DNA from 3 places in the Pseudomonas sp. AC070 genome. Region 3 is predicted to be linked to each of the others. Evidence: predicted binding sites of a transcription regulator. Region 3 holds the regulator's gene; each other region holds the start of a gene.
The links. The regulator sigma-54, encoded in region 3, starts transcription at its own class of promoters, with help from an activator protein. The targets are predictions, from matches to a motif close to ANTGGCATNNANNTTGCTNT.
Positions count from the first base shown of each region.

Region 1: a site for sigma-54 is predicted at 4,204-4,223, ahead of glnK (P-II family nitrogen regulator). Genes of this name have one in related genera too.
Region 2: a site for sigma-54 is predicted at 3,287-3,306, ahead of glnA (glutamate--ammonia ligase). Genes of this name have one in related genera too.

Region 1 is NZ_OZ409871.1:4,823,164-4,828,797, forward strand. Features, by position in the region: gene xerC (tyrosine recombinase XerC) at 1-317, shown strand, start outside; gene ACZZ0Q_RS21735 (HAD family hydrolase) at 314-1,009, shown strand; gene sutA (transcriptional regulator SutA) at 1,251-1,583, opposite strand; gene ACZZ0Q_RS21745 (secondary thiamine-phosphate synthase enzyme YjbQ) at 1,661-2,113, opposite strand; gene ACZZ0Q_RS21750 (ammonium transporter) at 2,317-3,633, opposite strand; gene glnK (P-II family nitrogen regulator) at 3,670-4,008, opposite strand; gene ACZZ0Q_RS21760 (accessory factor UbiK family protein) at 4,414-4,674, shown strand; gene ACZZ0Q_RS21765 (YifB family Mg chelatase-like AAA ATPase) at 4,714-5,634, shown strand, end outside.
Region 2 is NZ_OZ409871.1:4,654,440-4,660,073, forward strand. Features, by position in the region: gene typA (translational GTPase TypA) at 1-1,487, opposite strand, end outside; gene thiI (tRNA uracil 4-sulfurtransferase ThiI) at 1,617-3,071, opposite strand; gene glnA (glutamate--ammonia ligase) at 3,403-4,809, shown strand; gene ACZZ0Q_RS20885 (cupin domain-containing protein) at 5,004-5,429, shown strand; gene ACZZ0Q_RS20890 (DUF4124 domain-containing protein) at 5,606-5,634, shown strand, end outside.
Region 3 is NZ_OZ409871.1:933,841-939,474, reverse strand. Features, by position in the region: gene ACZZ0Q_RS04105 (KpsF/GutQ family sugar-phosphate isomerase) at 1-451, shown strand, start outside; gene ACZZ0Q_RS04100 (KdsC family phosphatase) at 451-975, shown strand; gene lptC (LPS export ABC transporter periplasmic protein LptC) at 984-1,553, shown strand; gene lptA (lipopolysaccharide transport periplasmic protein LptA) at 1,540-2,112, shown strand; gene lptB (LPS export ABC transporter ATP-binding protein) at 2,112-2,837, shown strand; gene ACZZ0Q_RS04080 (RNA polymerase factor sigma-54) at 2,997-4,508, shown strand; gene hpf (ribosome hibernation-promoting factor, HPF/YfiA family) at 4,634-4,942, shown strand; gene ptsN (PTS IIA-like nitrogen regulatory protein PtsN) at 4,957-5,421, shown strand; gene rapZ (RNase adapter RapZ) at 5,440-5,634, shown strand, end outside.

The sequences.
Region 1 (5,634 bases), 3.9 Mb from region 3:
GCGTATTGGCGAACCCCGCCGATGACGCCGTGTTCATCAGCGCCAAAGGCAAGCGCCTGGGTCCGCGCGCCATTCAACTGCGCGTCGGCCAGGCCGGTGTGCGCGAGCTGGGGCAGCATTTGCACCCGCATATGCTGCGGCATTCATTTGCCAGCCACATGCTTGAGTCTTCACAAGACCTTCGCGCCGTGCAGGAGCTGCTCGGCCACGCCGACATCGCCACCACACAGATTTATACCCACCTGGATTTCCAGCACCTGGCCACCGTTTACGACAGTGCCCATCCCCGCGCCAAACGTAAAAGCAGCGAACCATGAGCATTCAACTGATTACGTTCGACCTCGACGACACCCTGTGGGACAACCTTCCCGTCATCACGGGCGCCGAGGCGGCGATGCGCGATTGGCTGAGCCAACACGCACCGCTGTTGGCAGCGCTGCCGGTCGAGCATTTGTGGGGCATACGCAGCCAGGTACTGGCCGCCGAGCCGGGGCTGCGTTATCGCCTGAGCGAGCTGCGTCGGCGCACTTTGTTTCAGGCATTGGAAGGCGTGGGTTATAGCGCAGCATACGCCAAAGACATGGCCGAACAGGCCTTCCACGCCATGCTCGACGCGCGCCATCGCATCACCTTTTTCGACGACACCGTGCCCACACTGGAGCGTCTGACCGAGCGTTACATGCTCGGCGTCATCACCAACGGGAACGCCGACGTTCGCCGGCTTGGGTTAGCCGATTACTTTCGCTTCGCCCTGTGTGCCGAAGACCTCGGCGTAGGCAAACCGGACCCGCTGCCCTTTATCACGGCGCTGCAACAGGCCGGTGTCGCTGCGGCGGCGGGTGTGCACGTTGGGGATCATCCTGCCGACGATATCCGCGGCGCGCAGAACGCGGGCATGCGGGCGGTTTGGTTTAACCCGCAAGGGAAAGAGTGGGAAGGTGAGGGGCAGCCGGATGCGCAGATAAAAGCGTTGGCTGAATTACCTGGGGTGTTGGCGCAGTGGGGTTGAGATCGGCGACAAACCAGCGATCCAGTCGCGGTTAACGGACCGCGGAATACGCGGTCGGCGATACTCGGTCGAGATCGAGCGCGCTAGAGCGAGGCAAGGCGTAATTTGATTTTGAGGCGCAGTGGGCTGTAGCCCATGAGCATTGAAAATCAAATTTCAACGCAGCATCGCCGACGCGCAGCCGATCGATAAGCCCAATAAAAAGCCCGCCAAAATGGCGGGCTTTTTATTGGGCTAAACACTAAATAGGGCGGCTGCCGTATTTGCTGTCCGGCTTCTTGGGCGGGTCAGCAACCACATTCGGCTCGACCTCCTGCACCTTGCCGCCACGGGACAAAAACTCCTGCATGGCGCGTTCCAGCGCATCGCGTTCCTTTTGCTTGGCTTCGATGCTAGGCAGCTCGTCAACATCGACGGCAGCCTTGGCTTTCTTGCCAGCTTTTACCGGGACATCGCTGTCACTGTCGGTGTCGTCAGCGTCATCCGCCACGCCATCGTCAGCAGCCGCCAGCTCTTCGCCGTCGTCTTCCGCACCGCCTTCCAGTTCGTCTTGTTCCAGATCTTCGTCGCTCATGTTTAACCTCATGACTTGCGAAAAGCAGGTTAGTTATAGCCCAGCAATACACGCTGTCGCGCATTGCCAGAAAAAATTCAAAGAGCCTCGCCCTGCAGGGTCGCAAGCACTCTTCTGGGGCCACCGTGATCACGGTGCTCACCCAGATAAATCCCTTGCCAGGTGCCCAGTGCCAAACGACCCGCGCGTATCGGCAGCGTCACTTGGCATCCCAACAAACTGGCCTTGAAGTGCGCGGGCAAATCGTCCGCGCCTTCGTCGTTGTGTTCGTAAACGTCCTGGTCGTTGATGTCGGCATACGCACTGCCAACTTGAGGGACCAGACGATTGAAGAACCGCTCAAAGTCGCGTCGCACAGCCGGGTCGGCATTCTCGTTAATAGTCAGTGAAGCCGAGGTGTGCAACAGCCACAGATGTAACAGACCCAAACGGTAGCCAGCCAGTTCAGGCAATTTCGCCGTCACCTCATCGGTTACCAGATGGAAGCCTCGCGGGCGTGCTTGCAAGGTGAATTCGCGTTGCTGCCACATATGCATCTCCGCTGGTTCGGCGCGCATTCTAGCGTGCTCGTGGAAAAAGCAAAGGGCGCAGGCCAGAGCGTTTGAGTTTATTTAAGCGAACCATCTTTTCAAGCGCGTGGCGCTCGACAATGGTCGTAAATCACGCTAGCGCAAAACGCAAAATGCCCGGCAAAAGCCGGGCATTTTTTCTGCGGGTGTTGCCTGTAAAAAGCTTACAGGTTGTAGCCACGCTCGTTGTGTTGCGCCAGGTCGAGACCAACCGTCTCTTCCTCTTCGCTAACGCGCAGGCCCATCACCAGATCCAGCACTTTCAAGATGACGAATGTGACGACAGCGGTGTAGATCACAGTGAACCCGACGCCTTTGATCTGAGTGATCACTTGCGCGCCAATGTCTTCAACGGTGCCGAAGCCGCCCAGAGCAGGTGCTGCGAACACGCCGGTGAGAATCGCACCGACGATGCCGCCGATACCGTGAACGCCGAACGCATCCAGGGAATCGTCGTAGCCCAGTTTGCGTTTCAGGGTGGTGGCGCAGAAGAAGCAGATCACACCAGCAGCCAGACCAATTACCAGAGCGCCCATCGGGCCCACGGTACCGGCAGCCGGGGTGATGCCTACCAGGCCAGCGACCACACCCGAAGCGATGCCCAGGGCACTTGGCTTACCGTGGGTGATCCACTCGGCGAACATCCAGCCCAGTGCCGCAGCAGCGGTAGCGATCTGGGTAACCAGCATGGCCATACCGGCGGTGCCGTTGGCGGCAACAGCAGAACCGGCGTTGAAGCCGAACCAGCCGATCCACAGCATCGCAGCACCGACCAGGGTGTAGCCCAGGTTGTGCGGTGCCATTGGGGTGGTTGGGTAGCCTTTACGCTTGCCCATCACGATGCAGGCAACCAGACCCGCGATACCGGCGTTGATGTGCACCACGGTGCCGCCAGCGAAGTCCAGTACGCCCCAGTCCCACAACAAGCCGCCGTTGCCGCTCCACACCATGTGGGCGATTGGCGCGTAAACCAGGGTGAACCACACGCCCATGAAAATCAGCATGGCGGAGAACTTCATGCGTTCTGCGAAAGCGCCGACGATCAGAGCAGGAGTAATGATTGCGAAGGTCATTTGGAAGGTGATGAACACAGCTTCCGGAACCGCGTAGGTCAGGCTCGCTGGCGTTACACCGGCGAGGAATGCCTTGGACAAACCGCCTACAAACGAATTGAAGTTAACAACGCCCTGTTCCATGCCAGTGACATCGAACGTCATGCTGTAGCCGTAAACGACCCACAGAATGCTGATCAGGCCAGTGATGGCGAAGCACTGCATCATCACCGAGAGGATGTTCTTGGAGCGGACCATGCCGCCGTAGAACAGCGCGAGGCCCGGGATGGTCATAAACAGCACCAAGGCGGTGGCGGTCAGCATCCACGCCGTGTCGCCGGTATTCAACACAACCTCGTCCGCCATGGCCAAGCCTGGGGTAACGAGGGACAAAAGGGCTCCTAGCCCTGCGAGCTTACGCAGAGTCATATTGTTTTCTCCTGGGGCGTTGGGTTCGGCGGCTTTTTAGATTGCGTCGGTGCCGGTTTCGCCGGTACGGATGCGGATGGCCTGTTCCAGATTGACCACGAAGATCTTGCCGTCACCGATCTTGCCGGTGTTGGCCGCCTTGGTGATGGCTTCGATAACGCGGTCCAGCTGATCATCAGCAATGGCCACGTCGATCTTCACTTTGGGCAGGAAGTCGACCACGTATTCGGCGCCGCGATACAACTCGGTATGGCCTTTCTGACGACCGAAGCCTTTGACTTCAGTGACAGTAATGCCCTGCACGCCGATCTCCGATAGCGACTCGCGCACATCGTCCAGCTTGAACGGTTTGATGATGGCAGTTACTAACTTCATGAAACTCTCTCCCGTATTGGTGGACTTGCCCCAGGAAAAACGAACCCGGCTCAAGTCTAAGCGCAGTGTCTGGCTTTGTAACGCATCGAACGTCCTCAGGGAGGGCTCTCGACACAACCAATCGCTCCTGACGAAACGACTCCCCCGCTTCGCCTTACGCAGCCGAACTGCATCGGTGCATGCGTCATAGCCCACTAAGCAGAAAGCTTGCCAGCTCGGGGAAAAGCTTGAAATTCAGCGGGTTATTGAGTCAAAGCGCCCTCGTGACCAAAGCGCCCGGGCGAGTCACGCTCAACAACGGTGCAGGCCTGGCTTCGGCCGCGCGCCAAAACCGTGCAAAACCCCTCGCCCTGGCGCCGTGATGCTGCGTGTTACACTGCCGGCCGACCTATTTGGAACCTTCCTATGCTGCCGCCTAAAGCCCTTCTCGACGCCCTCAGCACCCACGCCTCGCGCCTGTTCAATGGCGAAACCCCCTTGCCGCGCAGCGAGTTCGAAAGCCAGTTCAAAGTGCTGCTGCAAAGCGGCTTCAGCAAGCTCGACTTGGTCAGCCGCGAAGAATTCGACAGCCAGATGGCCGTGCTCGCCCGCACCCGTGCACGCCTTGAAGCGCTTGAGGCGAAGGTTGCTGAACTGGAAGAAAAATTAACGCCGCCCAGCGAGTAATCCACTCGGACTGAGCGGCATGTGATCAAGGAGTGATCCATGTCTCTGGCTATCGTCCATAGCCGCGCCCAAGTCGGCGTACAAGCCCCTTCCGTTATCGTCGAAGCGCACTTGGCCAACGGCTTGCCCTCGTTGACCCTAGTGGGCTTGCCCGAAACCGCCGTCAAAGAAAGCAAGGACCGCGTGCGTAGCGCGATTCTGAATTGCGCCTTCGAATTTCCCCAACGTCGCATCACCTTAAACCTCGCTCCGGCCGATTTACCTAAAGATGGCGGGCGCTTCGACCTGGCCATTGCGCTCGGAATACTGGCCGCGAGCGGTCAGGTTCCCGTGGCCGCGCTGGAACATATTGAATGCCTGGGGGAGCTGGCGCTGTCCGGTGCTTTGCGCCCAGTACAGGGCGTATTGCCGGCAGCGCTTGCCGTGCGCGCCGCAGGACGCACCTTGGTAGTGCCGCGCTGCAACGCCGAAGAAGCCAGCTTGGCGTCGGGCCTGACGGTGCTGGCTGCTGATCATCTGCTGGAGTTGGCAGCGCACTTCAATGGGCTCACGCCCATTGCGCCCTACCAAGCAAAGGGGCTTCTGCGTCAATGCGCGCCCTACCCAGACCTTTGCGAAGTGCAAGGGCAGATCGCCGCGAAACGGGCGCTGCTGGTGGCTGCCGCAGGCTCCCACAACCTGCTTTTAAGCGGTCCGCCAGGCACCGGCAAGACGCTACTTGCCAGCCGACTTCCTGGGCTTCTTCCACCGCTGAATGAGCAGGAAGCACTCGAAGTGGCGGCCATTCAATCGGTCGCCAGCCACACGCCGATGAGCGCCTGGCCGCTACGGCCGTTTCGCCATCCTCACCACACCGCGTCAGGGCCGGCATTGGTCGGCGGAGGTAGTCGACCTCAGCCCGGCGAAATCACCCTGGCGCACCACGGCGTGCTGTTTCTGGATGAGCTTCCCGAGTTCGAT
Region 2 (5,634 bases), 3.7 Mb from region 3:
GCCTTGCCGGTTTCAACCGAAACCAGTACGCCGTTCTGACGGCCAGACATGTGGCCCGACTTCATCACGTCGTAACGGTCGAAGATTGAGGTCAGGATGCCGGCGCCGTTGGTGAGGGTCAGGAACTGGTTACGGAAACCGATCAGACCACGGGCTGGAATGTTGTATTCCAGACGTACACGGCCTTTGCCATCCGGGGACATGTTGGTCAGGTCGCCTTTACGCAGACCCATCTCTTCCATGACCTTGCCCTGCGATTCTTCAGGGATGTCGATGGTGACGTTTTCGAACGGTTCGTTCTTCACGCCATCAACCACACGGATGATTACTTCTGGACGGCCTACGCCCATTTCAAAACCTTCGCGACGCATGGTTTCGATCAGTACGGACAAGTGCAGCTCGCCACGGCCCGATACTTTGAAACGGTCAGCCGAGTCGCCTTCTTCAACGCGCAGTGCCACGTTGTACAGCAGCTCTTTGTCCAGACGCTCTTTGATGTTGCGGCTCGTCACGAACTTGCCTTCTTTACCGCAGAACGGCGAGTCGTTTACCTGAAAGGTCATCGAAACGGTCGGCTCGTCAACGGTCAGCGGCTTCATGGCTTCGACGTTGTTGATGTCGCACAGGGTGTCGGAGATGAACAGCTGGTCCATACCGCTGATGCAGACGATGTCGCCAGCGGCGGCTTCTTCTACGTCTACGCGGTGCAGGCCGTGGTGACCCATCAGCTTGAGGATACGACCGTTGCGGCGCTTGCCGTCAGCGTCGATGGCCACAACCGGGGTGTTCGGCTTGACGCGACCACGGGCGATACGGCCAACGCCGATAATGCCGAGGAAGCTGTTGTAGTCCAGGGCCGAGATTTGCATCTGGAACGGACCGTCGCGGTCAACGGCCGGAGCCGGAACGTTGTCGACGATGGACTGGTACAGCGGGGTCATGTCTTCAGCCATGTCGGTGTGGTCAAGACCAGCAATACCGTTCAGGGCGGAGGCGTAAACCACTTTGAAGTCGAGCTGTTCTTCGGTAGCACCGAGGTTGTCGAACAGGTCGAAGATCTGGTCCAGAACCCAATCCGGACGCGCGCCTGGACGGTCAACTTTGTTGATCACAACAATAGGACGCAGGCCGGCTTCGAAGGCTTTCTTGGTGACGAAGCGGGTTTGTGGCATCGGGCCGTCTTGGGCGTCGACCAGCAGCAGAACCGAGTCAACCATCGACATTACGCGCTCAACTTCGCCGCCGAAGTCGGCGTGGCCGGGAGTGTCGACGATGTTGATGTGGTAGCCGTTCCAGTTGATCGCGGTGTTCTTGGCAAGAATGGTAATGCCGCGCTCTTTTTCCTGGTCGTTGGAGTCCATCACGCGCTCGTCGTTGAGCTCGTTGCGCTCCAGGGTGCCGGACTGACGCAGGAGTTTATCAACCAGGGTGGTCTTACCATGGTCAACGTGGGCGATGATGGCGATGTTGCGTAGATTTTCGATCACTTTTGCATCTCGATCAGAGGATTCGGTTCGCCGCTAAGTCTAGGCGGCCAGTATGAAGAATGAGTGGCTCAACTGCCCCGTCGGTCGGGGGGGCGGTGGCGGATACTGCCGCCATTCAGACCCGGCGTTTTATGCCGGACGATAAACGCGCACATTGGCATGCCCCTCGCTAAGCAAGTGGTGGGCATGCAGGCGGCTCATCACGCCTTTGTCGCAATACAACAGGTACTGACGGGTAGGGTCCAGTTCCTTGTAGCGACTGTTGAGCGCGAAGAACGGCACCGCTCTTACTTCGATGCCGTCCAACTCCAGCGGCAAATCTTCCTGGGCGTCCGGGTGACGGATGTCCAGCACGATTTGCCCAGGCAAGGCTTCACTCAATTCCTCGACCTGGATGTCTTGCCCCAACTCCTCGATTACCCGATCAATCGTCACCGAACGGGCGCGCTCCAAGGCACGCTCGAATACGGTCATGTCGATCTGGGCTTCTTCGTAAACAACGCGGTCGGGTTTGGCGCGGGTGGTCGGGTTTACCGAAATCACGCCGCAGTATTCAGGCATGTGCTTGGCGAATTCGGCGGTGCCGATGGCCTCTGCCATGTTGATGATGTCTTGCTTGTGGCTGGCAATCAGCGGGCGAATCACCAGCTTGTCGGTGGCGCGGTCGATTACCGAGAGGTTCGGCAGCGTCTGGCTGGAAACCTGGGAAATGGCCTCGCCGGTGACCAGCGCGTCGATATCCAGGCCGGCGGCAATGCGGGTTGCGGCGCGCAGCATCATGCGCTTGAGCACCACACCCATGTGCGCGTTGTCGACCTTGCCGAGAATTTCACCGAGCACTTCTTCAAACGGCACGCTAATAAACAGCACGCGGTGCGAACTGGCGTATTGGCTCCACAGATAGTGGGCCACTTCCATCACGCCCAGCTCGTGGGCACGACCGCCGAGGTTAAAGAAGCAAAAGTGGCTGATCATGCCGCGACGAATCATTTGATACGCGGCCACGGTGGAGTCGAAGCCCCCGGACATCAGCACCAGCGTCTGCTCGATGGCGCCGAGCGGGTAGCCGCCCAGACCTTCGTGCTGGCTGTGGATGATATAGAGAAGCTGATTGCGGATTTCCATACGCACCAGCAGCTCGGGATCTTTCAGCGAGATACCGGCAGCGCCGCACTGGCGACGCAATTGGCTGCCGACATAACGCTCGACGTCCATCGAACTGAAGCTGTGCTTGCCGGCGCGCTTGCAGCGCACGGCGAATACTTTGCCGGCCAGCTGATCGCCGAAGTGGGCTTTGCATTTTTCGACCATGTCGTCGAAATCGCCCAGCGGGTATTCGTTCACTTCCAGAAACTGACCGATGCCGGAGATGCGCCCGAGGCGCTGTTTCAGCTCGGACAGCACTTTGGGCTCGGTGAGCGTGGTCTCGACGTCAATGTTGTCCCACACGCCGTCCACCACGAGATTCGGATCCAGGTCACGCATCACCGCACGAATATTCTTCGTGAGCTGGCGGATGAAGCGCGTACGCACCGGCCGGCTTTTAATGGTGATCTCGGGGAAGACTTTGACGATAAGTTTCATGAAAACAGTGCGCGCGAGCCTGGCCTAAATTAGGGGGCGCGGATTATAGCGGAAATTGCTCAAGGTTTAACCAGGCAATGCGTAGAAAGATCCGGCGCGCACCAAAATGCATCACCGCATTTAGCGAGAGATTCATTTTGGTGCGCAGCGCCTCGTTCTTTTAACGCGCAGCCCCCGCAGCGCCTGACTTTCGGGCAGCAAACCCACTTCGGGGCACTGGCATGCAATTTGCTCCCTTGTGAGGCAGGTTGCCCTGGCGGACTATGCCGCCCGGCTTCACCGTTTTATTTGGGGCTAAAAAATCACAACGCCCCACCATCTGGAGGACACCATGTCGAAGGCGCTTCAACTAATCAAAGATCACGACGTGAAGTGGGTTGACCTGCGCTTCACCGATACCAAAGGCAAGCAGCACCACGTGACCATGCCGGCCCGTGACGCCCTTGACGACGAATTCTTCGAAGTCGGCAAAATGTTCGACGGTTCCTCGATCCATGGCTGGAAAGGTATTGAAGCCTCCGACATGATCCTGCTGCCAGTAGACAGCACTGCCGTTCTCGACCCGTTCACCGAAGAGCCGACCCTGATTCTGGTCTGCAACATCATCGAACCGTCGACCATGCAAGGCTACGACCGTGACCCGCGCTCCATCGCTGCTCGCGCTGAGGAATACCTCAAGTCGACCGGCATCGGTGACACCGTATTCGTAGGCCCGGAGCCTGAGTTCTTCGTATTCGACGAAGTTAAATTCAAGTCCGACATTTCCGGCTCGATGTTCAAAATCATCTCTGAACAAGCGTCCTGGAACACCGACAGCGACTTCGAAACCGGCAACAAAGGCCACCGCCCAGGCGTCAAAGGGGGCTACTTCCCGGTTCCTCCAGTCGACCACGACCACGAAATCCGTACTGCCATGTGTAATGCCATGGAAGAAATGGGCCTGGTCATCGAAGTTCACCACCACGAAGTGGCGACTGCCGGCCAGAACGAAATCGGCGTGAAGTTCAACACCCTGGTTGCCAAGGCTGACGAAGTTCAAACCCTGAAGTACTGCGTACACAACGTGGCCGATGCCTACGGCAAAACCGCGACCTTCATGCCTAAGCCTCTGTACGGCGACAACGGCTCGGGTATGCACGTACACATGTCCATCTCCAAAGATGGCAAGAACACCTTCTCCGGCGAAGGCTATGCCGGCCTGTCCGATACCGCTCTGTACTTCATCGGCGGCATCATCAAGCACGGTAAGGCACTGAACGGCTTCACCAACCCGTCGACCAACTCCTACAAGCGTCTGGTCCCAGGTTTCGAAGCACCGGTAATGCTGGCCTACTCGGCTCGCAACCGCTCCGCCTCTATCCGTATTCCTTACGTGTCGAGCCCGAAAGCCCGCCGTATCGAAGCACGTTTCCCGGACCCGGCTGCTAACCCGTACCTGGCATTCGCTGCCCTGTTGATGGCTGGCCTGGACGGCATCCAGAACAAGATCCACCCCGGCGATGCTGCTGACAAAAACCTGTACGACCTGCCACCAGAAGAAGGCAAGCTGATCCCACAAGTGTGCGGCAGCCTGAAAGAAGCCCTAGAAGAACTGGACAAGGGCCGTGCGTTCTTGACCAAAGGCGGCGTGTTCAGCGACGACTTCATCGATGCCTACATCGAGCTGAAGAGCGAAGAAGAAATCAAAGTGCGCACCTTCGTGCACCCTCTGGAATACGACCTCTACTACAGCGTTTAAGCAGCAGCGTCCAAGCCAGACATGCCGCTTGCTTAGCGGCGTGATTGAGAAGGCCTCCCTCGGGAGGCCTTTTTTATGGGCGTTTTCCGAGGCTGCGCAAGCGTTAAGCCAGGCCCGATAGAGCACGAGCTGACAGTCATGGATATCGCGCGCTGGCAATGCTCCTACTGCAATCCATCAGTCGGAGCGTCACCATGAAAACGCTATGCCTTGCTGCATTAGCCCTCACCTGCCTGTGGCTCGCAGGCTGCAGCCATACGGTCACCAAGAGCACCATCGAGTCCGAGATCCTGCTGAAAACCACCAACTCCTGGGACGGTACGCCATACACGTCTTACCCGCGCGGGCAACCGGAACTCACCCTCGTGAAAATACACATTCCCGCCCACACCGTATTGAACTGGCACACCCATCCAGTCCCCAACGCTGCCTACATGCTCAGCGGCGAGCTCACCATAGAAACCAGAAAACCTGACCAGAAGCGCCTGCTCAAACAGGGCGATACCGTGGCTGAAACGGTTGGCATTATTCACCGGGGCACAACAGGGGCAAAGGCGGCCGACCTGCTGGTTTTCTACGCGGGTGTGCCCATGCTGCCGCTATCGGAGACCGCCAAATAAGCCAAGCCCGCCATGGGGCTCTACTGTGGGCCCCATCATTAGACGCCTCTGCTTCATCCACAGCAGAGACGTTTAATTCGCCAAATCCTTGTTCCCGTGCACAGCGATAACCGTACAAACTTGCCAGCGCAGCGTTGCAGTGCAAGGCTTAGCACACACCCCACGAGACCCCAGCCATGCGCCTGATCGTGACTTGCCTGCTAGC
Region 3 (5,634 bases):
AGCGCGTGGCTTTACTGCTGAAGATTTCGCCTTTTCCCACCCAGGTGGCGCGCTTGGCCGACGTCTTCTGCTGAAAGTGGAAAATGTCATGCACACCGGCGAGCAGTTGCCAAAAGTGCAACGCGGCACGTTGCTGCGCGACGCGTTGATGGAAATGACCCGCAAAGGCCTGGGCATGACCGCCGTGCTCGAGGCCGACGGCACACTGGCTGGGATTTTCACCGACGGCGATTTACGCCGCACGCTGGATCGCGACCTGGATATCCGCCAGGCCACCATCGACGACGTGATGACCGCACACGGAAAAACAGCACGGCCGGAGATGCTCGCTGCCGAAGCCTTGAAGATCATGGAAGACCACAAAATTGGCGCATTGATTGTCGTCGACGAACAAGACCGCCCAGTTGGCGCCTTCAACCTGGGCGACCTGCTGCGCGCTGGAGTGATGTAATGAGTGCTGATCTATTGCAACGCGGCAAGGCCATCAAACTCGCTGTTTTCGACGTCGACGGCGTGCTGACTGACGGCAAGCTGTACTTTCTGGTCGACGGCAGCGAATTCAAAACCTTCAGCACGCTGGACGGTCAGGGCATCAAAATGCTGATCAACTCCGGTGTGCGTACGGCCATCATCACCGGGCGCTCAACCCCAGTGGTTGAGCGTCGTGCACAGAACCTCGGCATTCAGCACTTGTACCAAGGTCGCGAAGACAAACTGGTGGTGCTCGATGAGCTTCTCGCCGAACTCGACCTACAGTACGAAGACGTCGCCTACCTGGGTGACGACTTGCCAGACCTGCCGGCGATTCGCCGCGTGGGCCTGGGCATGGCTGTCGCCAACGCCAATGATTTTGTTCGCCAACATGCCCACGGTGTGACCCAAGCCCGCGGCGGCGAAGGCGCGGCGCGCGAATTTTGCGAGCTCATCCTGCAGGCGCAGGGCAACCTTGAAGCGGCGCAAGCCGCCTATTTATAGAGCCGATCATGCTGCGCAAACTGCTTCTTACCTTATCGTTTGGCCTCGCGGCGCTGCTGGTAGCGGCGCTCGGCTATTGGAATCTGAACCCGGAAAGTTTGCTGGAGCAGAAACCACAGGCCAGCACCGACAACGCCGTGGACTTCTATGTGATCAACGCCAAAAGCGTCGAATTCCAAGCCGACGGCAAGCTGCACTACGAAATGACCAGCGATAAAGTCGAGCACTTGAAAGACAGCGACAAGAGCCTGGTAACCAAGCCGGACCTGCTGCTGTATCGCGGCGCCGCCGAGCCGTGGCACGTTCAAAGCGAGCGTGGCGAAGTGGCGCCAGGCGGTACCGAGGTCGAGCTGATCGACAATGTGCGCATCGCCCGCACCGATGAAAAAAATCGCCCCACCATCATTACCAGCAGTCGCATGACCGTGTTCCCGGACAAGGAATTTGCGCAGACCCAGCAAGCCGTTAGAATCGAGGCCGCCAATGGAGTGACCACGGCTAACGGAATGAAAGCGTATTTGAAAGACAGCCGGGTGCTCCTGCTGTCCAACGTAAGAGGCCAGCATGAGGTTCGTTAATAAATTCTCCCTTCACACCCTGTCCTTGCTCATGAGTCTGGGTGCGGCGATTGCCAGCTCCAGCGCCTGGGCATTGCCAACGGACCGCGAGCAACCCATTCGCGTGCAGGCCGACAGTGCTGAACTCGACGACAAACAAGGCGTAGCCGTATACCGCGGCGACGTCGTCATTACCCAGGGCAGCATGAAGATCACTGGCCACACAGTGACCATCACGCAAAACGCCACGGGTGACATCGAAGTGTTCACCGCCGTGGGCACCCCCGCCTACTACGAGCAAAAGCCAGCGGTCGACAAAGAGATCGTCAAGGCCTATGGCCTGACCATCCAATACTTCGCCGCTAAAGACCGCATCGTGCTGATCGACCAAGCCAAGGTGATTCAGGAAGGCAACACCTTCGAAGGCGAGAAAATCGTCTATGACACCCAGCGCCAGATCGTCAACGCCGGCCGCGCCAATGGCACCAACGTGACCACACCGCGCCCACGCATCGACATGGTCATCCAGCCCAAGAACAAACCCGCTGGCGCTCAACCAGCCGACAAACAGGCGCAGTAATGGCGACTCTCAAAGCCCAACATCTGGCCAAAGCCTACAAAGGCCGCCAGGTGGTTCGTGATGTCAGCCTGTCGATCGAAAGCGGCCAGATCGTTGGCTTGCTGGGTCCTAACGGCGCCGGCAAAACCACGTGCTTCTACATGATCGTGGGCCTGGTCAATGCCGATCAGGGCCGCGTACTGATCGACCAGGACGACGTCACCAGCCTGCCCATGCACGGCCGCGCACGTGCCGGCATCGGCTACCTGCCGCAGGAAGCGTCCATTTTCCGCAAGCTGTCGGTGGCCGATAACATCATGGCCATTCTGGAAACGCGTAAAGAGCTCGACAGCGCCAGCCGCCGCAAGGAACTGGAAAGCCTGTTGCAGGAATTTCACATCAGCCACATTCGCGACAACCTCGGCATGAGCTTGTCCGGTGGTGAACGCCGCCGTGTAGAAATCGCCCGGGCCCTGGCCACCGCGCCGAAGTTCATCCTGCTCGATGAGCCCTTCGCTGGCGTAGACCCGATTTCGGTTGGCGACATCAAGCAGATCATTCATCACCTCAAAGCCAAAGGCATTGGCGTGTTGATTACTGACCACAACGTGCGTGAAACCCTGGATATCTGCGAGACCGCGTACATCGTCAACGACGGCCAATTGATTGCCGAAGGCGACGCTGAAACCATCCTCGCCAACCAGTTGGTGAAAGAGGTTTACCTGGGTCACGAATTCCGCCTCTAAGAGCGTTCTGTAGCCGCAATCAGATGCGCACTACAGACTTCGATTGAGGACTAGGCAAACGCCTCAGACTTAGGCATATAATTTGCTTCCTGGTGGCGCTTCGGCGCCCTCGTTGTGGAAGCGCGTATGCGCCGGCGAATAAGGTCTTAAGCCCCCTCCATGAAACCATCGCTCGTCCTAAAAATGGGCCAGCAGCTGACGATGACACCGCAGCTGCAACAAGCCATCCGCTTACTCCAACTGTCCACGCTGGATCTTCAACAAGAGATTCAGGAGGCGCTGGAGTCCAATCCCATGCTCGAACGCCAGGAAGAAGGCGAGGACTTCGATAACAGCGATCCGCTGGCCGATGGTGCCGAAAGTGCGCCGCCCGCACCGAACAACGAAGAGTCCTACCAAGACACTAGCTACCAAGAAACCTCGGCGCCCACCGTCGACAACTTGGAAGACGGCGAATGGGGCGAACGCATTCCCAATGAGCTTCCCGTCGACACGGCGTGGGAAGACATCTACCAAACCAGCGCCAGCAGCCTGCCCTCCAACGACGATGACGAGTGGGATTTCACCACCCGCACCTCGGCTGGCGAAAGCCTTCAAAGCCATATGCTCTGGCAGCTCAACCTGGCGCCGATGTCCGACAAGGACCGCCTGGTTGCCGTCACCCTGATCGACTGCATCAACGATCAGGGTTATCTGGAAGAAACCCTAGAAGAAGTGCTGGAGGCGTTCGATCCGGAGCTGGATATTGAGCTCGACGAAGTCGAAGCCGTGCTGCACCGCATCCAGCAATTCGAACCGTCCGGCATTGGCGCCCGCGACCTGCGCGAATGCCTGTTGCTGCAACTGCGTCAGTTGCCAACAAAAACCCCGTGGCTGGCCGAAGCGCAGCGCCTGGCAGGCGATTACCTCGACCTGCTCGGCAACCGCGATTACAGCCAACTGATGCGCCGCATGAAGCTCAAGGAAGACGAGCTGCGTCAGGTCATCGAACTGATTCAAAGCCTCAACCCGCGCCCGGGTTCGCAAATTGAAGCGAGCGAGCCGGAGTACGTGGTGCCCGACGTGATCGTGCGCAAGCACAACGACCGCTGGCTGGTGGAGCTCAATCAGGAAGCGATGCCCAAGCTGCGGGTCAATCCGCAGTACGCCGGCTTCGTTCGTCGCGCCGACTCCAGCGCTGACAACACCTTTATGCGCAATCAGCTGCAAGAGGCGCGTTGGTTTATCAAGAGCCTGCAAAGCCGCAACGAAACATTGATGAAAGTGGCCAGCCAGATCGTCGAACACCAACGGGGCTTTCTCGACTACGGCGACGAAGCCATGAAGCCGCTGGTTCTGCATGACATTGCTGAAGCGGTGGGCATGCATGAATCGACGATCTCGCGCGTTACCACGCAAAAATTCATGCACACCCCGCGTGGCATTTATGAGCTGAAGTACTTCTTCTCCAGCCACGTCAGCACCTCCGAAGGCGGCGAATGCTCGTCAACGGCGATACGCGCAATCATCAAAAAACTGGTTGCGGCGGAAAATGCGAAAAAGCCGTTGAGTGACAGCAAGATCGCTGGTTTACTGGAGGCACAGGGCATTCAGGTAGCCCGTCGCACAGTCGCCAAATACCGCGAATCCCTCGGGATAGCGCCTTCCAGTGAACGTAAGCGACTGATGTAAACGCCTGACACGGTTCGCCTGCGAACCTGGCGCTGGCAAGACGGCTACACTGATCCAAGGCCAAAGTGTTCCGGCGACAAGCCCGTTAGCTTGTCTCTTACACACGGCAATAAGGAGAAAGCGGTATGCAAGTCAACATCAGTGGACATCAGCTGGATGTGACCGACGCCCTACGCGACTACATCGACGAGAAACTCAGTCGACTGGAACGCCACTTCGACAAGATCACCAACGTGCAAGTGACCATGGAGGTCGAGAAGCTCAAGCAGAAAATCGAAGCGACTTTGCACATCGCCGGGGGCGAAGTGGTCGCCAACGCCGAACATGACGACATGTACGCAGCCATCGATCTACTCACCGACAAACTCGACCGCCAACTTATCAAACATAAGGAAAAGCAACTGGGTCGCCTGCAAGGCGCCACAGCTCGCTGACACCACCCCAACCCATGATTCGACTTGAAAATATCCTGACCCCCGGCCGCTCCCTCGTGGGCGTGCCGGGAGGCAGCAAAAAGCGCGTACTCGAACAAATCGCCAACCTGGTCGCACGCGAGTTGCCCGACCTCGATGGCCAAGACATTTTCGAAAGCCTGGTGGCGCGCGAGAAACTCGGCTCCACCGGCTTTGGCAATGGCATCGCCATTCCGCATTGCCGCCTGCCGGGCTGCACGGCTCCCATCAGCGCCCTGCTGCGTCTCGATTCCGCAGTCGATTTCGACGCCATCGACGGCGCGCCAGTCGACTTGCTGTTTGTGCTGTTGGTGCCCGAAGCGGCCACCGATGAGCACTTGGAATTGCTTCGTCAGATCGCCAGCATGCTTGATCGCAGCGAGGTTCGTGACCAATTGCGCCACGCCCCAACCAGCGAAAGTCTTTACCAGGTCGTCGTCGACGTTCAAAACGGCCGCTAGACGAACAGGTGACTGTGCATGCGTTTGATCATCGTCAGTGGCCGGTCCGGTTCAGGTAAAAGCACAGCGCTCGATGTGCTTGAAGACAACGGTTTCTACTGCATCGACAACCTGCCCGCCGGGCTCTTGCCCGAGTTGGCCGAACGCTCCCTGCTGCACACCGAACTGGTTCAACCGCTGGTGGCCGTGTCCATCGATGCACGCAACCTGCCC